Regions from separate parts of the Geobacillus sp. C56-T3 genome, predicted to be linked through region 1. Evidence: a T-box and tRNA genes for the amino acid it is inferred to sense, from the RefSeq annotation. Region 1 holds a T-box; the other holds one or more tRNA genes.
The links. The T-box of region 1 lies ahead of trpS (tryptophan--tRNA ligase). A T-box ahead of a tRNA ligase gene usually reads a tRNA of that ligase, here a tRNA-Trp.
Positions count from the first base shown of each region.

Region 2: it encodes a tRNA-Trp, which carries the amino acid that the T-box ahead of trpS (tryptophan--tRNA ligase) is inferred to sense. The anticodon was not compared.

Region 1 covers NC_014206.1:2,870,926-2,881,210, reverse strand. Annotated here, with positions in the region: partial or broken gene GC56T3_RS18875 (DUF2268 domain-containing putative Zn-dependent protease) at 17-208, shown strand; gene GC56T3_RS14215 (hypothetical protein) at 345-551, shown strand; gene GC56T3_RS14210 (YjbA family protein) at 637-1,377, shown strand; gene trpS (tryptophan--tRNA ligase) at 1,439-2,425, opposite strand; T-box leader at 2,475-2,708, opposite strand; gene GC56T3_RS14200 (DUF3899 domain-containing protein) at 2,759-3,133, opposite strand; gene GC56T3_RS14195 (peptide ABC transporter substrate-binding protein) at 3,563-5,215, shown strand; gene opp3b (oligopeptide ABC transporter permease) at 5,336-6,265, shown strand; gene opp3C (oligopeptide ABC transporter permease) at 6,262-7,284, shown strand; gene GC56T3_RS14180 (ABC transporter ATP-binding protein) at 7,306-8,367, shown strand; gene GC56T3_RS14175 (ABC transporter ATP-binding protein) at 8,360-9,295, shown strand; gene GC56T3_RS14170 (hypothetical protein) at 9,384-9,566, opposite strand; gene spxA (transcriptional regulator SpxA) at 9,865-10,263, shown strand.
Region 2 covers NC_014206.1:630,938-641,222, forward strand. Annotated here, with positions in the region: rRNA gene GC56T3_RS03265 (16S ribosomal RNA) at 1-252, shown strand, start outside; rRNA gene GC56T3_RS03270 (23S ribosomal RNA) at 609-3,538, shown strand; tRNA gene GC56T3_RS03280 (tRNA-Asn) at 4,030-4,104, shown strand; tRNA gene GC56T3_RS03285 (tRNA-Ser) at 4,109-4,199, shown strand; tRNA gene GC56T3_RS03290 (tRNA-Glu) at 4,214-4,285, shown strand; tRNA gene GC56T3_RS03295 (tRNA-Val) at 4,295-4,370, shown strand; tRNA gene GC56T3_RS03300 (tRNA-Met) at 4,552-4,628, shown strand; tRNA gene GC56T3_RS03305 (tRNA-Asp) at 4,634-4,709, shown strand; tRNA gene GC56T3_RS03310 (tRNA-Phe) at 5,043-5,118, shown strand; tRNA gene GC56T3_RS03315 (tRNA-Thr) at 5,280-5,355, shown strand; tRNA gene GC56T3_RS03320 (tRNA-Tyr) at 5,362-5,446, shown strand; tRNA gene GC56T3_RS03325 (tRNA-Trp) at 5,456-5,529, shown strand; tRNA gene GC56T3_RS03330 (tRNA-His) at 5,547-5,619, shown strand; tRNA gene GC56T3_RS03335 (tRNA-Gln) at 5,635-5,709, shown strand; tRNA gene GC56T3_RS03340 (tRNA-Gly) at 5,715-5,786, shown strand; tRNA gene GC56T3_RS03345 (tRNA-Cys) at 5,796-5,866, shown strand; tRNA gene GC56T3_RS03350 (tRNA-Leu) at 5,932-6,016, shown strand; gene GC56T3_RS03355 (YobA family protein) at 6,270-6,803, shown strand; partial or broken gene GC56T3_RS19560 (FAD-binding oxidoreductase) at 6,919-7,089, opposite strand; gene GC56T3_RS03365 (hypothetical protein) at 7,640-8,254, opposite strand; gene GC56T3_RS03370 (ABC transporter substrate-binding protein) at 8,880-9,821, shown strand; gene GC56T3_RS03375 (iron ABC transporter permease) at 9,843-10,285, shown strand, end outside.

The DNA.
Region 1 (10,285 bases):
TGTTTCACCGTCTTTTCCCTGCCGACATAATACTTCCCGCATTTTGTACGGACTTGGATGGCATCCGAAAATGGGGGGCTATGCCGTTGGGTATGCCATCGTCCGCCGTTGCCTAGAAAGAGGATATTCGCTCGCCCAATTGATGACGATGGAAGCGAAAGACATCGCGGAGTTGGCGGGCTTTTCAGGCGAACAGGGAGCGTCTTAGCTCGAAACCGCATGGCGACCGCCGCTGTCCGGTTATCACAAGAATCTTAGGGACATCGGGCGCAAACAGGCATGTTGTCCATGGCGCCGACATATATGTAGAACAAGGACGTGGACAAGAAGGAAGGGAAAGCCCGGTGATCCGCCTGTTTTTTTATTTGGTCGGTTTCGGTTTTTCGGTCGTCGGCGGCATGATGGTGATCACCTATTTGAACATCATCACTCCAGAGCGCGGTTTTAGCGAATACTTATCTTATATTTCGACAAGGGTGGAATGTTATTTATTCCCTATTGGCCTTCTTTTGATGTGGGGGAGCTTGACGTTTCCAAGCCGCAGCCCCTAGAGGGGAAAAGAGGACGAAATGGAATAAAATTCTCCCCCTCTGCCTATACTGATGGACAAACACGTCTGGAAGTGAGGGGTCTCGCATGCTTTATCTGCACGACATTTGGGTCAACTGGTTTGAAGGAGAAGAGAACGGATACAACGTCTGCCATTTCCATGAATGGCGCAAGGACGATCAAATCGAGCTGCTCGACCAAGTGCCGCTGTTAAAAGTATCCCCGGCCCTGTTTCATTACATTGAAAACAGCTTGTCCGATCTTCCAAAACCGCTGCTAGACGATGTGCATCAGAAGGCGTATGTCCGCAAAAACCATGAACGCATTCAGCTGGACTATTGTTTCGTTGTCACGGACGGCGCCGGCGTTTTGGCTGTCGATACAATCGGTTATCAAATCCCGATTCGCAAAAGCCGTCTCATTCCGCGTCAGGAACAACTCGTCTACGAAATGGCGGCCGAAGCGGAGGAACGGGACTATCCGCTGCCGAGGTATGAAAAAGAATACCACATTTTATCGCCGGCTCCGGAACTGATGTGCGGACTCACGCGCAAAGAGCGGCAGTTGAAACAGCTGTTGTTTATGGCGCTTGACCAGCTTTATTCGACAAAAAATACTGCCCAGATGCGCTATTGGTATACGGAATGGGCGCCGGAAAAATACGCCGCTATTCAAAAAATGTCTTTTGATGAAGCGTGGGAACAATTGTATAACGAGACGAAATACGGGTGGTCTGAACGGCATGAGCAGCTGTGCGAAAACTTGATCAAAGGGCAGCCATTTTTCGAAAAACTGTGGGAAATGGAGCAAGAACCAAAAGTCAATTAAAAAACGGGTCAAGGCGATAGGCGCCTGCCCGTTTTTGTATGGCTTCGCTGGACGCGGCTATTTACCGCCGCCGCCCGAGCCCCATGGCTTGCTCCATTTTGCGCACCATTTCCGATGCAACCCGATTTGCTTTTTCCGCCCCTTCATCCAACACGCGGTCAAGCTCCTCGCTTTCCATCCAATGGTGATACCGCTCTTGAATCGGTCGAAGCGTTTCGATGACGACTTGAGCGAGGTCGGCTTTGAAGACGCCGTATCCTTTTCCTTCGTATTGCCGCTCCAACTCCTCGATCGATTGACCGGATAGCGTCGAATAAATATTGAGCAAGTTCGAAATGCCTGGCTTCGCTTCTTTGTCGTAGCGAATCGTTCCTTCCGAGTCGGTGACCGCGCTTTTGATCTTCTTCTCGATCGTTTTCGCATCGTCAAGCAGTGTGATGTACGCTTTCGGGTTGGGGTCGGATTTGCTCATTTTTTTCGTCGGGTCGACAAGCGACATGATGCGGGCGCCGACTTTCGGAATGCGCGCCTCAGGGATCGTGAACAGCTCGCCATACCGTTTGTTGAAGCGCTCGGCCAGATCCCGCGTCAATTCGATATGCTGCTTTTGATCATCGCCGACCGGGACGATGTCGGTGTTATAAAGCAAAATGTCAGCGGCCATCAGCGGCGGGTACGTGAGCAGTCCGGCGCTGACCGCCTCTTTGCCGGCCGATTTTTCTTTAAATTGCGTCATCCGCTCAAGTTCGCCGATATAAACGATGCACTGCAGCATCCAAGCGGCTTGAGCGTGCGCCGGCACTTCTGACTGGATGAACAACGTCGCTTGCGTCGGGTCGATGCCGACTGCTAAATACAAAGCGGCGAGGCGGCGGATGTTTTGCCGCAGTTCGTGTGGGTCTTGCCAAACCGTAATGGCGTGTTGGTCAACGATGCAAAAATAGCAGTTGTATTCATGCTGCAGCTCGACAAACTGCCGCAGCGCCCCGATGTAGTTGCCAAGGGTGATGACGCCGCTTGGCTGAATGCCGGAAAAAATGGTTTTCATCGATCTTCACTCCCTCAAGCAAAAATAAAAAAGGCCCTGCCAGCCCTCTGATAGGGACGGTAGGACCGCGGTGCCACCCTACTTATTGCGCCGACAAGCGCAATCGCTCAGCCCATGCTTAGCGCATGGTCCCTGTAACGCGGGGAAACGTCCTCGCCTACTGCGTCGCCGGTTCGGCGGGAAGCTCGAAAGCCCATTCCATATGGCTAGCCGCTTGTTCGCACCGTCCACAAGCTCTCTGAAGGCATCGCCAATATGTACTCTTCTTTCTCATCGCTCGGTTGATCCTAGATTTGCCTTATATTATACGGAAAACATTCAGCTGTTGCAACCTTATTGCACGGCATATCCGGCGGCAATCATCGCCAGAAACAGAAGCAGACCAGAAAAGAGAAGCGGATACGTGATGGCGAAACGCCGCGGACCGAGCAGCTCATCCGATTCATGTTCTGCTGCCGCTTCCTCAAGATACCGCTCCACCTTCGTTCGATTCCTGCGCAATCGGCGAAACCCGTATGCGAATCCGCTGAAAAACCCGCGTTCATAAACAAACAAAAGCCCGCCAAGCGACAGAGGCAAAAGGGAGAGCAAAAACGAAACGTTAATAAAGGCCACCGTGGTCCATGCTCCTTGCCCTATTACGATGAGTGCGCTCACCGCCAGCATCGCGGCGACGAGCCATCCAATCCGCACAGCCGTTTGTTTCATATCGTCTGTTCCCGCCTTTCCCTTCTCACTGCTTATTTTATCATAAATCATATGGGCGGGAAGATTGTCAAAATTATTAACAAAATTATATTGAAAAATATAGAAGAAACATGGAAGTTCAGGAGAGATTTGCTTCGAAGCTGAGAGGAAGGGCAAAAAAATTATATTGTAAGCGTTTTCTTTTTTCTGTAGGCAGAAATTTTTTGTTTACAATTGTGGCAAAAGTCGTTACAATGCAGGTGTAAATGCAATCCGATCCTCATCCCGTTTGTAATAAGTAGTTTGAAATTTTTTTATTTAAGAAAATAAAAAAATCCTTTTCAAATATACTAACACAGGATATAATAAGCGATGTAAGTACAATCTTCTGAAATCAAATGGTTCAGAAGATTTGTAATACACTACATAAACTTTAAGGGGGGTTTTTTAGTGAAGAAGCGATTCTCTTTATTCCTCGTTCTGCTTCTCGCGCTGTCGACGTTTTTAGCGGCGTGCGGCGGGGGCAAGGACAACAACAACGCCCAAGGCGGCCAGGGCGGCGAAAAGCCGGCGGAGAAGAAGGAGCAGGTGCTGAACTTGCTTGAAAGCCAAGAGATCCCGTCGCTTGATTCGGCGCTCGCCACCGACCAAGTATCGTTTATCGTCTTGAACAACGTCATGGAAGGTCTGTACCGTTTAGGCAAAGACAACAAGCCGGTGCCAGGGATCGCGGAAAGCTATGAAGTGAGCCAAGACGGCAAAACGTATACATTCAAGCTCCGCAAAGATGCCAAATGGTCCAACGGCGATCCGGTGACGGCGCACGATTTCGAATTCGCTTGGAAGCGCGTGCTTGATCCGAAGACGAAATCGGAATATGCGTACATTATGTACGACATTAAAAACGCGGAAGAAGCCAACACAGGCAAGGTGCCGCTTGACCAAGTCGGCGTCAAAGCCCTTGATGACTACACCCTTAAAGTCGAGCTGAAAAACCCAGTTCCGTATTTCGTCGGCTTGACAGCGTTTGGCACGTTTATGCCGCAAAACGAAAAATTTGTCAAAGCTCAAGGCGACAAATATGGATTGGAAGCGAATACAACATTGTACAACGGCCCGTTCGTGTTGAGCGAGTGGAAGCACGAACAAGGTTGGGTATATACGAAAAACCCGAACTACTGGGACAAAGACAACGTCAAGCTGGAAAAAGTCAATGTGAAAGTCGTAAAAGACACGGCGACGGCCGTCAACTTGTATGAAACAAAACAAGTGGACCGCGTCGGCTTGACGGCGGAGTTCGTCGATAAGTATAAAAACGACAAAAACTTCCATACGAAGTTGGACCCGTCGCTCTACTGGCTGCGCATGAACACGAAACATGAGCCGTTGAACAACGTCAACGCCCGCAAAGCGATTGCGATGGCAATCGACACGCAAGCGATGGTCGATACGCTCTTGAACAACGGTTCGATTCCGGCGAAGTTCACCGTTCCGAAAGACTTCGTCACCGGTCCGGATGGCAAAGACTTCCGCGATGTGAATGGCGATTTGGTCAATTACAATCTGGACGAAGCGAAAAAACTGTGGGAGCAAGCGAAAAAAGAGCTGGGCAAAGACAAATTTACGCTTGAACTGCTGAACTATGACACCGACAACGCGAAGAAAATCGGCGAGTATGTGAAAGCGCAGCTTGAACAAAACTTGCCGGGCTTGACGATCAACATTAAGCAACAACCGTTTGCACAAAAACTGAAGCTCGAAAGCAACATGCAATATGATTTGTCGTTCTCCGGCTGGGGTCCGGACTATCAAGACCCAATGACGTTCCTGCAGCTTTGGACGTCGACAAGCCCGCACAACGAAACAGGCTGGTCGAATCCTGAGTACGACAAGCTGATCAAAGACGCGCAAACGACGCTTGCCAACGACGAGCAAGCTCGTTGGGATGCGATGCTGAAAGCAGAAAAAATCGTCTTTGAAGGAATGCCGATCGCTCCGCTGTACCAACGCGGCGCTGCGTATTTGCAACGCGAATACGTCAAAGATTTCGTCACGCACACGTTTGGCGCCGACTACAGCTTGAAATGGGCGTATATTGAGTAACCGTTCTCTTGAGAGATGCGGAGGAGAGTATATGCATAGGCATATACTCTCCTTTTGACTGATAAGGCGAAAAATGTCGAAAAACAACGAAGATTATAGAAAAGCAGAGGAGGTGCGGTCATGGCGCGGTATACGCTTCAGCGGTTCGTTTATATGATCATCACGTTGTTTATCATTGCTACGTTGACGTTCTTTTTAATGAAGCTGTTGCCTGGTTCGCCGCTTCAGAACCAAGAGAAATTAACGCCGGAACAGAAGGCGCTTATTTTAAAAGAGTACGGATTGGATAAGCCCGTGCCTGTTCAATACATTCAATATTTAGGGAATTTGTTGAAAGGAGACTTGGGGGTATCGTTCCAATATGACAACCGCCCAGTGACAGAGCTCATCAGCGATCGAATCGGCCCGTCGGCCCAGCTCGGGTTTCAGGCGATTGTTTTTGGGACGATCGTTGGGTTGATTCTCGGAATTGTCGCGGCGATTCGACATAATCATTGGGAAGATTACACCGCTACGGTCATTGCGGTGTTGGGCGCCTCGATCCCGTCGTTTGTGTTAGGGGGGTTTTTGCAATATTTTATCGCTGTGAAACTGCAATGGCTTCCGGTCGCCTTTTGGGAAGGCTTCAAATATACGATTCTCCCGACATTGGCGCTGTCTGTCGGGGTCATCGCCAGCATCGCCCGCTTTATGCGCACGGAAATGCTTGAAGTGTTAAGCTCTGACTACATTTTGACGGCTCGGGCGAAAGGGATCAGCCAGGCGGGGGTTATCATCAAGCACGCCATCCGCAACTCGCTTATCCCCGTCATTACCATTTTAGGACCGATGACCGTCAATTTAATGACGGGAACGCTTGTCATTGAGAAACTGTTTGCTGTCCCTGGTCTTGGAGAGCAGTTTGTCCGTTCGATTGAACTGAACGATTACCCGGTTATTATGGGAACGACGTTGTTTTATTCCGCCTTGTTGATTTTGGCCGTCTTTATCGTTGATGTGTTGTACGGGGTTGTCGACCCACGCATCCGGTTAGCGGGAGGGAAAAAATGATGGCGAAACAACAATACGAACAACTTTCACCGGAATGGTTTCAGCCCGCCCCGCCGAACGTCGGTGAGCAGGAAAAAATCAATCGTCCGAGCTTGACGTTTTGGCAGGATGCTTGGCTTCGCCTTCGGGAAAACAAGGCAGCGATCGTGGGGCTCGTGATGATTATCATTTTGACGCTCATGGCGATCATCGCCCCGATGGCGAGCGACCGGACGTATAAAGATCAAAACTTGCGGCATGCGAAACTTCCGCCGAAAATCCCGGTGCTCGAGCATGTTCATTGGCTTCCGTTTGACGGCCGGGATGCGAACGGCGTTGATGTGTATAAACAGCGCGGCGTGAAAGAGTACTATTGGTTTGGCACGGATGACTTAGGACGCGACTTGTGGGTGAGAACGTGGTATGGCACGCGCATCTCACTTTACATTGGTTTGCTGGCGGCGTTGATCGACTTATTGATCGGGATTGCGTACGGCGGCATTTCCGGCTACTATGGCGGCCGCGTCGACAATGTGATGCAGCGGATCATCGAAATTTTAAACGGCATCCCGTATTTAATTATGGTCATTTTGTTCATTTTGATTTTTGAGCCTGGAATCATTTCCATCACGTTGGCGATGGTCATTACCGGTTGGACGACGATGGCGCGGATCGTGCGCGGACAAGTGTTGAAATTAAAGAACATGGAATACGTGCTGGCGGCAAGGACGCTCGGAGCGCCGACATCACGGCTCATTTTCAAACATTTGATCCCGAACGTCATCGGCCCGATCATTATTACGACGATGTTCACGATTCCATCGGCCATCTTCACCGAAGCGTTTTTGAGCTTTATCGGCCTTGGCATCCGTCCGCCGGAAGCGTCGCTTGGCTCGCTTGTCAATGATGGATACAAATCGATCCAAACATATCCGCATTTAATGATTATTCCGGCCGTTGTCATCAGCTTGCTCATTTTAAGCTTCAACTTGGTGGCAGATGGAATCCGCGATGCGCTTGACCCGAAAATGCGCAAATAACCGACGGAAGGGGTGAAACCGATGGAGAAAATTTTGCAGGTGAACGATTTGCATATTTCCTTTGACATCCACGCCGGTGAAGTGCAGGCGGTTCGCGGCGTCACGTTCGACTTGTATAAGGGAGAAACGCTGGCGATCGTCGGCGAGTCAGGGTCTGGGAAATCAGTGACTTCAAAAGCGTTGATGCGCCTGTTGCCGACACCGCCGAGCCGGATTAAGCAAGGGGAAATTTTATTTGAAGGAAAAGACTTGACCAAGCTGTCGGAGAAAGAAATGCAATCGATCCGCGGTGCGAAAATTTCAATGATTTTTCAAGATCCGATGACGTCGCTCAATCCGACGATGACGATTGGAAAACAAATTATGGAAGCGATTTTAAAGCATCAAAAGCTGTCGAAAGATGAAGCGCGCAAACGGGCGATTGAACTATTGCAGCTGGTCGGCATTAAAAACGCCGAGTTGCGCATGAAGCAATACCCGCACCAATTTTCCGGCGGGATGCGCCAGCGTGTTGTCATCGCCATCGCCTTGGCGTGCAATCCGAAAATTTTGATCGCTGATGAACCGACGACAGCGCTTGATGTGACGATTCAGGCGCAAATTTTGGAGTTGATGAAAGACATTCAGAAAAAGCTCGGCATGTCGATTATTTTCATCACCCATGATTTAGGGGTTGTCGCCAACATGGCCGACCGAGTGGCCGTGATGTATGCCGGGAAAATCGTGGAGATCGGCACGGTGGATGAAATTTTTTACAATCCGAAACATCCGTACACGTGGGGATTGCTGGCCTCGATGCCGAGCCTTGATCATAAAGATACGGAGCTGTATTCGATCCCGGGTTCGCCGCCGGATTTGTTAAATCCGCCAAAAGGCGATGCGTTTGCGCCGCGCAATCCGTATGCGCTCAAAATTGACTACGAGCTCGAGCCGCCGATGTTCCAAGTGTCTGATACGCACTATGCGGCGACATGGCTGTTGCATGAGATGGCGCCGAAAGTGGAACCGCCGGCTATCGTGCGCGAGCGGATGAAACGGTTTGCTGACATCGTCGCCCGGAAAGGAGGAAAACCGCGTGGCTAAAGAAAAGCTGCTCGAGGTGAAAAACTTAAAACAATACTTCCCAGCCGGCCGCGGTGAGGTGGTAAAGGCGGTCGACGGCGTCACCTTTGACATTTATAAAGGTGAAACGTTCGGCCTTGTCGGCGAGTCGGGTTGCGGCAAGTCGACAACGGGGCGGACGATCATTCGGCTGTATGAGGCGACAGACGGGGAAGTGCTGTTTAACGGGGTCAATGTGCACGGCAAAAAATCAAAAAAAGAGCTGAAAGAGTTAAATCGGAAAATGCAGATGATTTTCCAAGATCCGTATGCGTCGTTGAATCCGCGGATGACGGTCGCGGATATTATCGCTGAGGGCATCGACATCCATGGGCTGGCGAAAACGAAAGAAGAACGGATGCAACGCGTGTATGAATTGCTTGAGACGGTTGGTTTGAACCGCGAGCATGCCAGCCGCTACCCGCATGAGTTTTCCGGCGGTCAGCGCCAGCGGATCGGCATCGCCCGGGCGCTTGCCGTCGAGCCGGAATTCATCATCGCCGATGAGCCGATTTCGGCGCTTGACGTTTCCATTCAGGCGCAAGTCGTCAATTTGCTGAAGCGCCTGCAGCGTGAAAAAGGGTTGACGTACTTGTTTATTGCCCATGACTTGTCGATGGTCAAATACATCAGCGACCGGATCGGCGTCATGTATTTCGGGAAAATGGTCGAGCTTGCTGAATCAGAAGAGCTGTATCGCAATCCGATCCACCCATACACGAAGGCGCTCTTGTCAGCCATTCCGCTTCCTGATCCGGAAACGGAGCGGACGCGCAAGCGGATCGTTTACGATCCGGCGCAACATGGCTACAAAGATGGAGAGGAACTTGAATTCCGTGAAATTACGCCTGGCCATTTTGTGCTTTGTTCGGAGGAAGAGTATAAGCGGTATCGGGCGATGTATGCCTAGCAGAATAGAAAAGAGCGCCGCTCCTTCATCGCCGCATGATGCGAACGGTGAAAGAGGCGGCGCCCACCTATGCGCCTGTCTTGGCGCGTTATTTTTTTCCCCCGACGACTTTCCATCCTTGTTGGATGCGGCGAGAGGCCTCGACATGCTTTCCACTTTTGTTTCGGCCGAACATCCGCTCTCCGATCGTGTTGCTGATGTTCCCCATCAATGCGGTGAGGACGACGATCAATGCCGAAGCAATGGCAAAGTCGATGAAATAGCCGGCCATCGGTTCTTCCTCCCTTTTCCTTTTCTACTTTGATTGTAGAGGATTTGCCTTCACTTTGGAAGAGGAAAGAAAATTGCATTTATCATCGAAAAACTATATCTTTCTTGGCCGATGTATTGTATAATATATCATGTTAAAGTCATTTCAATTTGCAAACGATTGGCAAAGCGGCTGATCGCCAGACTGGCGTCCAAGCCGTGTCGCTATGCTGTCAGACGTCAAACCGGCATAGCGGTGCACGTCTGTCGTCTGACGGACGAGGGAAGCAAGGGATTCCTTGTCAAAAGGAGTGATCGAAGTGGTCAAGCTATACACATCACCGAGTTGCACGTCATGCCGGAAGGCGAAGGCGTGGCTCGAGAAGCACAATATTCCTTATGTCGAACGCAATATTTTCTCCGAGCCGCTCACGGTCGAGGAGATTAAAGAGATTTTGCGGATGACGGAAACGGGGACGGATGAGATCATTTCCACCCGTTCGAAAGTATTCCAGAAGCTGAACATTAACTTGGAAGCTCTGCCGCTGCAAGATTTGTACGAACTCATTCAAAAAAACCCAGGCATTTTGCGCCGGCCGATCATCATTGATGAAAAGCGGCTTCAAGTCGGCTACAACGAAGATGAAATCCGCCGCTTTCTGCCGCGCAAAGTGCGGGCGTATCAGCTTCGTGAAGCGCAGCGGCTGGTGAACGGGTAATAAAAAAACTTCTACATGGTCT
Region 2 (10,285 bases), 1.4 Mb from region 1:
GCTCTCAGTTCGGATTGCAGGCTGCAACTCGCCTGCATGAAGCCGGAATCGCTAGTAATCGCGGATCAGCATGCCGCGGTGAATACGTTCCCGGGCCTTGTACACACCGCCCGTCACACCACGAGAGCTTGCAACACCCGAAGTCGGTGAGGCAACCCGCAAGGGAGCCAGCCGCCGAAGGTGGGGCAAGTGATTGGGGTGAAGTCGTAACAAGGTAGCCGTACCGGAAGGTGCGGCTGGATCACCTCCTTTCTAAGGATGAAAAGCGGAGGCCGCCCGCTTATCGGCGAGGTGCGCTGGAGGGCCTGCGAGGAGGCTGTCGCCGCCGCAGCAGGACCGAAGCGTCGCGAGCCGATGGCGGCCGGAGCTAGACAATCCGAAAAGCGGAGGCCGTAATGGCCAACCTACCAATCCATCGCGCTTCTGTTTCGTTCAGTTTTGAAGGAATGAGCAATTCCTTCAGTTGCTTTGCGTCTGCGTCTACAAGTGAATTCAGAGAAGCTGGATTCCTCGACGCAAACCAGCGAAGAAGCGAATTCAAAGGAGCTACTTCGTTCCTTGAAAACTAGATAACCGATTAACATAAGGAAGAAGCCGAGAGCGCAATAGGTTAAGCTAGAAAGGGCGCACGGTGGATGCCTTGGCACTAGGAGCCGATGAAGGACGGGGCAAACGCCGAAACGCTTCGGGGAGCTGTAAGCAAGCGTTGATCCGGAGATGTCCGAATGGGGGAACCCACTGTCCGTAATGGGGCAGTATCCATGCCTGAATCCATAGGGCATGGAGGGCACACCCGGGGAACTGAAACATCTTAGTACCCGGAGGAGAAGAAAGCAACCGCGATTCCCTGAGTAGCGGCGAGCGAAACGGGAACAGCCCAAACCAAGAGGCGTGTCCTTTTGGGGTTGTAGGACCGCTCACGATGGGAGTGAGAAAGGGACGGGGTAGACGAACCGGTCTGGAACGGCCGGCCAGAGAAGGTGAGAGCCCTGTAGTCGAAACTTCGTTCCCTCCCGAGCGGATCCTGAGTACGGCGGGACACGAGGAATCCCGTCGGAAGCAGGGAGGACCATCTCCCAAGGCTAAATACTCCCTAGTGACCGATAGTGCACCAGTACCGTGAGGGAAAGGTGAAAAGCACCCCGGGAGGGGAGTGAAAGAGAACCTGAAACCGTGTGCCTACAAGTAGTCAGAGCCCGTTGATGGGTGATGGCGTGCCTTTTGTAGAATGAACCGGCGAGTGACGATGGCGTGCGAGGTTAAGCCGAAGAGGCGGAGCCGCAGCGAAAGCGAGTCTGAACAGGGCGTGTGAGTACGTCGTCGTCGACCCGAAACCAGGTGATCTACCCATGTCCAGGGTGAAGGCCGGGTAACACCGGCTGGAGGCCCGAACCCACGCACGTTGAAAAGTGCGGGGATGAGGTGTGGGTAGGGGTGAAATGCCAATCGAACTTGGAGATAGCTGGTTCTCCCCGAAATAGCTTTAGGGCTAGCCTCGGGTTTAGGAGTCTTGGAGGTAGAGCACTGATTGGGCTAGGGGCCCAAAACGGGTTACCGAACCCAGTCAAACTCCGAATGCCAATGACTTATGCCCGGGAGTCAGACCGCGAGTGATAAGATCCGTGGTCGAGAGGGGAACAGCCCAGACCGCCAGCTAAGGCCCCGAAGTGCACGTTCAGTGGAAAAGGATGTGGAGTTGCCGAGACAACCAGGATGTTGGCTTAGAAGCAGCCACCATTTAAAGAGTGCGTAATAGCTCACTGGTCGAGTGACTCTGCGCCGAAAATGTACCGGGGCTAAACGTGCCGCCGAAGCTGCGGGATGACCGTTGGTCATCGGTAGGGGAGCGTTCTAAGGGCAGAGAAGCCAGACCGGAAGGACTGGTGGAGCGCTTAGAAGTGAGAATGCCGGTATGAGTAGCGAAAACAGAGGTGAGAATCCTCTGCGCCGAAAGCCTAAGGGTTCCTGAGGAAGGTTCGTCCGCTCAGGGTTAGTCGGGACCTAAGCCGAGGCCGAAAGGCGTAGGTGATGGACAACAGGTGGAGATTCCTGTACCACCTTCTTCCCGTTTGAGCGATGGGGGGACGCAGGAGGATAGGGCGAGCAGGCGGCTGGAAGAGCCTGTCCAAGCCGTGAGGCTGATCCGCAGGCAAATCCGCGGATCATAAGGCCAAGCGGTGACGGCGACGGATGGATCCGGAAGTCCCCGATTTCACACTGCCAAGAAAAGCCTCTAGCGAGGGAAGAGGTGCCCGTACCGCAAACCGACACAGGTAGGCGAGGAGAGAATCCTAAGGCGCGCGGGAGAACTCTCGTTAAGGAACTCGGCAAAATGACCCCGTAACTTCGGGAGAAGGGGTGCTCTTTGGGGTGAAGAGCCCTGAAGAGCCGCAGTGAAAAGGCCCAAGCGACTGTTTATCAAAAACACAGGTCTCTGCGAAGCCGAAAGGCGACGTATAGGGGCTGACACCTGCCCGGTGCTGGAAGGTTAAGGGGAGCGCTTAGCGGAAGCGAAGGTGCGAACCGAAGCCCCAGTAAACGGCGGCCGTAACTATAACGGTCCTAAGGTAGCGAAATTCCTTGTCGGGTAAGTTCCGACCCGCACGAAAGGTGTAACGACTTGGGCGCTGTCTCAACGAGAGACCCGGTGAAATTATACTACCTGTGAAGATGCAGGTTACCCGCGACAGGACGGAAAGACCCCGTGGAGCTTTACTGCAGCCTGATATGGAATTTTGGTATCGCTTGTACAGGATAGGTGGGAGCCTGGGAAGCCGGAGCGCCAGCTTCGGTGGAGGCGGCGGTGGGATACCACCCTGGCGGTATTGAAATTCTAACCCGCACCCCTTAACGGGGTGGGAGACAGTGTCAGGTGGGCAGTTTGACTGGGGCGGTCGCCTCCCAAAAGGTAACGGAGGCGCCCAAAGGTTCCCTCAGAATGGTTGGAAATCATTCGGAGAGTGCAAAGGCACAAGGGAGCTTGACTGCGAGACGGACAGGTCGAGCAGGGACGAAAGTCGGGCTTAGTGATCCGGTGGTTCCGCATGGAAGGGCCATCGCTCAACGGATAAAAGCTACCCCGGGGATAACAGGCTGATCTCCCCCAAGAGTCCACATCGACGGGGAGGTTTGGCACCTCGATGTCGGCTCATCGCATCCTGGGGCTGTAGTCGGTCCCAAGGGTTGGGCTGTTCGCCCATTAAAGCGGTACGCGAGCTGGGTTCAGAACGTCGTGAGACAGTTCGGTCCCTATCCGTCGCGGGCGGAGGAAATTTGAGAGGAGCTGTCCTTAGTACGAGAGGACCGGGATGGACGCACCGCTGGTGTACCAGTTGTCCCGCCAGGGGCACCGCTGGGTAGCTATGTGCGGACGGGATAAGCGCTGAAAGCATCTAAGCGTGAAGCCCCCCTCAAGATGAGATTTCCCACCGCGTGAAGCGGGTAAGATCCCTCGAAGATGACGAGGTCGATAGGTCCGAGGTGGAAGCGTGGCGACACGTGGAGCTGACGGATACTAATCGATCGAGGGCTTGACCTAGTGAGAAAAGTGAAAGCGCCGCGATTAGCTCTCGAAGCCAAATGTTCTTCACCCGCTGGGGTGCTTGCACCCCGAGGGGGAAGGTTATTTGGCAGAAGAGAGCTAGGCGCTGGAACTGGACAGCAAGAAAAGTGGAGGCCGCCCGCTTATCGGCGAGGTGCGCTGGAGGGCCTGCGAGCGGGCTTAGCCCGCCGCAGCAGGACCGAAGCGTCGCGAGCCGATGGCGGCCGGAACTAGACAGCGAAAAGCGCAGGCGAGCGGCTTCTTCCGACGGTTATCTAGTTTTGAGGGAATGAAAAAACTCTTGACAGCTCAGCGCGAATCATTATAATAGTAAATGTCTAAAGAGATGTCATTTCGCAGCAGCTCAGTGACGAGCATTTGCATCATCGGATGAACTGCGAGTTGCCTTGACGCGTCCAGCTTCTTTGAATCGGCTGGCAGAGGAAGAGGCAGGACATCTTGTTGGGAGAATTGACCGTCGTTATGATTCCGCAGTAGCTCAGTGGTAGAGCAATCGGCTGTTAACCGATTGGTCGCAGGTTCGAATCCTGCCTGCGGAGCCATCGTGGAGAGCTGTCCGAGTGGTCGAAGGAGCACGATTGGAAATCGTGTAGGCGTGAATAGCGCCTCAAGGGTTCGAATCCCTTGCTCTCCGCCATTATCCATCAGCATGGCCCGTTGGTCAAGTGGTTAAGACACCGCCCTTTCACGGCGGTAACACGGGTTCGAATCCCGTACGGGTCACTTCTTTGTGGAGGATTAGCTCAGCTGGGAGAGCACTTGCCTTACAAGCAAGGGGTCGGCGGTTCGATCCCGTCATCCTCCACCATCTTAATATAAAAGCTGACTTGCTTTCTCATCATCGCGGGGTGGAGCAACGAGCCTTTGCTTCATCGAATCCGCTTCGAGTTGCCTCGACGCATCTGGCATCTTTGAATCAGCTTGTAGAGGAAGAGGCGACGAACAACAACGATAAGAGCATTGTGCAAATTAATTTACTTTCTTATCGTCGCGGGGTGGAGCAGTCCGGTAGCTCGTCGGGCTCATAACCCGAAGGTCGCAGGTTCAAATCCTGCCCCCGCAACCAAAATTGGTCCCGTAGTGTAGTGGTTAACATGCCTGCCTGTCACGCAGGAGATCGCGGGTTCGAGTCCCGTCGGGACCGCCATCTTTCCAAAAATGCATGATGCAACGAATCATGTGATCGGTGAAATACGGCTCGGCAGCTCGGTCGGTAGAGACGAGCATCCGTTTCATCGAATTCGCATCGAGTTGCCTCGACGCATCCAGCATCTTCGAATCCGCTGGCAGAGGAAGAGGCACAATGCAGCACAAGTAAAGTAGCGTAAAACTTAATATGGCTCGGTAGCTCAGTCGGTAGAGACGAGCATCCGCATCGTCGAATCTGCTGCGAGTTGTCCTGACGCACCCAGCATCTTCGAATTGGCTGGTAGAGGAAGGGACACAAAAGTCATCAACGAACAAGGGAAAAATAAGATACGGCTCGGTAGCTCAGTCGGTAGAGCAAAGGACTGAAAATCCTTGTGTCGGCGGTTCGATTCCGTCCCGAGCCACCATATAATTGATAGCAAGCTGACTTAGCTCTATTGGCAGAGACGAGCATCCGCTTCATCGAATCGGTTGCGAGTTGTCCCGACGCACCCAGCTTCTTCGAATTGGCTGGTAGAGGAAGGGACACAACAAATGAACAATGAGCCACGATTTATATCATAATTATGCCGACTTAGCTCAATTGGTAGAGCAACTGAATCGTAATCAGTAGGTTGCGGGTTCAAGTCCTGCAGTCGGCACCATTCCTTGGAGGGGTAGCGAAGTGGCTAAACGCGGCGGACTGTAAATCCGCTCCCTTTGGGTTCGGCGGTTCGAATCCGTCCCCCTCCACCATCTTAACAAAGGGGCATAGTTTAATGGTAGAACAGAGGTCTCCAAAACCTCCGGTGTGGGTTCGATTCCTACTGCCCCTGCCATTCCTATCATGATTATGGCGACTATGGCGAAGTGGTTAACGCACCAGATTGTGGCTCTGGCATGCGTGGGTTCGATTCCCACTAGTCGCCCTTCACTTACAGCGTTGGGGTATAGCCAAGCGGTAAGGCAACGGACTTTGACTCCGTGATGCGTTGGTTCGAATCCAGCTACCCCAGCCACGGATGCGGAAGTAGTTCAGTGGTAGAACACCACCTTGCCAAGGTGGGGGTCGCGGGTTCGAGTCCCGTCTTCCGCTCTCGATCAAGGCGGCATAGCCAAGTGGTAAGGCAGAGGTCTGCAAAACCTTTACCCCCGGTTCGAATCCGGGTGCCGCCTTCATATCTAATGAATAAAAAAGTGTTGACAGTTGAAAGATGATTTGGTAAATTGTTAATTGTCGCGCCGATGTGGCGGAATTGGCAGACGCGCACGACTCAAAATCGTGTGGGGTAGCCCCCCGTGTGGGTTCGACTCCCACCATCGGCATCCTTGGAATTCGATAGCCCACGATCTAAAATCGTGGAACCCTTGATACGACCGCGTTTGCGGTCGTTTTTCATTTTCTGGGAATTCCGAAAAAACGATAGAATCCGAAAAAATTTTGCACGAATTTTGCATTTCTACCATCTAGATCATCCATGATTTCGTCAATCATCATGTTTTTTTAGTACCCATGATGGATTTGACAAACTGGAGCTTTTCATAAAAGAGTGAAACGATTTTTTCGTAAATGCGACTAATGATAACAAAGGAGGAGGAGATTGGGCTGAAAAGATGGCTTGCTTTCATTGCCGCCGTGTGGAGTGTTTGGTTGGCAGGTTGTAGCGGGCAAACTGACCGCTATGCCATTGAAGGGTATGTCGTGAGAAAAGAAGGGGGGAGCATTTTGGTTGTCAGTTCTGATCCGCAAGATTTTCGTTCCACAGGCGGGCTTAAAGAGTTTTATAATGCCATCTTGGTTTCTAGTGCACCAGCGCGGGTGAACATTGGTCAAAAAGTTCAAGTTTGGATAGATGGGGGGATTGCTGAATCGTATCCAGGCCAAGGGAAGGCGGGCAAAGTATTGGTTGTGCCAAGCTCTCCGCGTGATGGCGCCAGCTTATCGGAGGAGGAGGCGATTCGCCAAGCGTTGAAACAAGAAGAGAGTCGGCTCGAGCATATGATTCCTGTGATTCGGGCTGTTCATTATGACAAACAAGCGGACACTTGGATGATTCAAATAAAAGACGCCCATGAACGAACGGAATTCGACGTTCGGATCAAAGATGAATAAAAGCGTTTTGCCGCATGCGAAGCAAAAGCTGTCCCCCTCTTCCCAGCACGGGGGGAGAGGGGGCAGCTTGTCGATGACGCGCCCAAACAATTCGTTGGATTCCGAAAACAAGTAATTACGAAGACAACGCCGAGACAAGCGGACGGTCCGGCAAGTAGAGCTGGGCGTTGTCGCTTTGGCCGGCCGCGATCCAGTCGCGCAAGCATTTGGCGAGCACCATGCTGTAGACGGCTCCGTTGTCTCCATAGGCATAGACGAAATAGCAGTTTGGATATTCGTCATACACGCATGACCGATTTCGCGCGAATGACCGCACCGGTTTTCGTATAAAAAATGGCCTGGTCTGTTTCGAGTTTTTTTCCGTCTTTAGCATGATCGGAATCATTTGGTTTATTCGTTGCGAAGGAGGAGAACCGCGCCCAACGCTTTTTCGGCTTCATGGCTGGAGCGGCAAATCAAAGGAGACGGGGTGTGTGGAGAAGTGGAAAATTTGTGTTTTTTGAAACATGAATCGGAATAAGACGTACATCATGTAGAGAGTTTTGCAGGAAGAATAAGAACGGCAAACGAAAGGGCTGACAAAAAATGTTGATGGATGAGATGTCGCCTGAAGACAAGCATGTTTCAAGCCAGACACATCCGGGAAGACGCTTGGCCTTCCCGGATGTGATGAGTGCCCCTGTGGATATCCTAAACATGGTTCAAACGCTGTCAAGTTGTTGTGTTGATTTGGGGGAATTTCTTTCGGACAGCCCCCGCGGTTCGTGTCTGGAAGGAATGTTTTTTCCATGTTGCGCTGCACAGCTCGCCCCTTGTCCATTTGTTCCCTTGTCGAGTTATTGCGCTTGCCGCAGGCTGGCGATGGATGCCTCATGTTCAATCGAGCGTTTGGAGAGGATGGCCAAAATGTGCTCGTGGCGTTCTTGGTTGACTTCGATCCTTTTGACAATTTGATCGATTTCCATGACCGCTTGTCGAATAGGAACGAGATCGTCTTTGGTCGCCATCTTTGCTTGAATTTCGTTTACATTGGATTGAAGTTCGTTCACTTTGAATTGGAGTTCATTCACTTTGGACCGGAGTTCAGCCAGTTCCTCTTTGGTCGCCATCTTCGCTTGAATTTCGTTTACGTTGGACTGGAGTCCGTTCACAGTGGAGCGAAGTTCAGCGAGTTCGTCTTTCGTGGCCATTTTCGCTTCGATGTCGTCCACTTTGGATCGGAGCTCGGCGAGTTCGTCTTTGGTGGCCATGTTGGCTTCAATGTTGTTTACTCTTGATTCGATGCTGTCTACTCTCGCCTCGATGCTGTTCACTCTCTCTTCGATGCTGCCCGCTCTCGCTTCGATCTTGTTCAGTTGATTTTTCATCTCGTTGACGTCGGATGTCAAGACGCCGACGCTCGAATGGAGTTGATCGAGCCGATCTAAAATTTGGGTAAGCAATGCTTCCATATGGATCATCCTTTCCAAGTGTGGATTGACGGTGATTCAAAACAGCTATTCATGGCTTTTGTTGCTTTCCTAACGCTGTCTGGACCTTGTTGGTGAAGGGTTTGCCAAAGGAGTTGATCATCCGTGGGCATGTGTGCAGCAGATTTGGGGACATCCAGCTTCCATTTTAGCATAAATCGTATGGGGGGAGACAAGGGATTTTTTGAAGAATTATGATGAAAAGGGGCGACAAGTTCTAGAGTGCTGGTGATTTAGCGCAAAATATGGCTGATTCCTGCTATCTTTCAATTCGAAAAACGCGGCCAATCGGCTTTCTTTTCTGATGAAATGCCATCGATTTGCAGGCCGTTCTCGTTTTTCACCATCCTTCTAGAGGGTGGGTGATTTGGTAAAAAAGACTATCGATTCGCATTCTTTCTCAATTAGAGAAACCCTTGCAAAACCGATTTTCTTTTTCTGTAAAAATGCGCCGCTTTGATCAGCGATTTTCATGCCAGGGTGGGGAGCAACGCTTGCTCATGAATGTTTTTTATTATTGTATTGACAAAGATATTCAATATCAACTATCATCTTAATTGATAAGGATTATCATTATTAAATATAGATTGAAGGGGGAATATGTAACGTGTTGCAGAAAAAATGGACCTCTCTTCTTGCCGTGCTGATGGCGCTGTTCGTGTTGCTTGTGCCGTTGGCTCAACCGGCTGCGCCTGTTGAGGCCGCATCCAAGACAAGGGTGTTTAAGACGGAGCTTGGCAAGCTGGTGATCAAAGGTACCCCGAAGCGGATTGTCACGTTAAGCATGGCGGGGACAGATGCCGTTGTCACGTTAGGCTTAAAGCCAGTGGGGTATACGATTTCCAATTCTGGAACGGTGCCTACATACTTGCGCAATAAACTAAAAGGGGTGCCAAGCGTTGGGGCACTTAGCGCCCCGAGTTTGGAGAGAATCGCAGCGCTCAAACCGGATTTGATCATTATCGACCATGAATTTGAGTTCCATAAAGCGATTATCCCTCAGCTGAAAAAGATTGCGCCAGTAGCGGGATTTCGTGCGAACAGCTACAAAGAAGCGATGAATCAGCTTCTTGTATTGGGAGACATCTTAGGGCGGAAGGCGAAGGCAAAATCGTTTGTGAATCAGTTTTATAAAGAATTGAAATCGCAGCAGGCAAAATTAAAAGATAAAAATCTTCGTGTATTGGGCTTTTTCGTAAATAAAGATGGCATTAATGTATGGCAGGACAACTCATTCTCCGGATCGATTTTTACGGCGCTTAAGGCTGATTATGCATTTAAGGAAAAAGGGGATGAATACTCCGACTTTAAAACAGTAAGTTTAGAAAGAATTTTAGAAATCGATCCAGACGTGCTGTTTGCCTATACGGATCCTGGGAAGAATGACCTGAAAAAAGTGAAAGCCAACCCGATTTGGTTCCAATTAAAAGCGGTGAAAAAGAAACGGGTGGTGGAAGTCAATCGCGATCTTTGGTCTCGCAGCCGGGGACCGTTGGCGGCGAAATTGATTGTAAAAGAAGCGGCATCCATATTAAAACGTTATCAGTAATAGGATGATGCCGGCGAGAGGATGTCATTTTTGACATACGGAAAAAAAGCCATATGGATCAGCGTCATTGCAGGATTGGGCATTGTTTTGTTGATGATCGTTTCTTTAGTCTCTGGTCCGTTTTTTGTGCCGATTCCAAAAGTGCTGGATGTCTTTTTGCATGATGATGGATCCAAAGCACGAACGGTTGTCTGGAATCTACGGTTTCCCCGTGCGCTTTTGGCGGTTTTGATTGGGGCGAATCTGGCGGTCGCTGGAGCGATGATGCAATGTTTAACGAAAAATCCAATGGCCGAGCCAAAAATCATGGGAGTGTCGGCCGGCGCTGCTGCGATGGTTGTTCTCATCGAGTATTTTTTCGCCGGCCTTCCCCTTCTTTTCTTTTCTCCCCTTGTCTTTTTGGGGGCGGCGGTTGGGGGAGCCCTCGTATATAGTTTGTCTCTGAAGAGAGGCGCCCTTTCCCC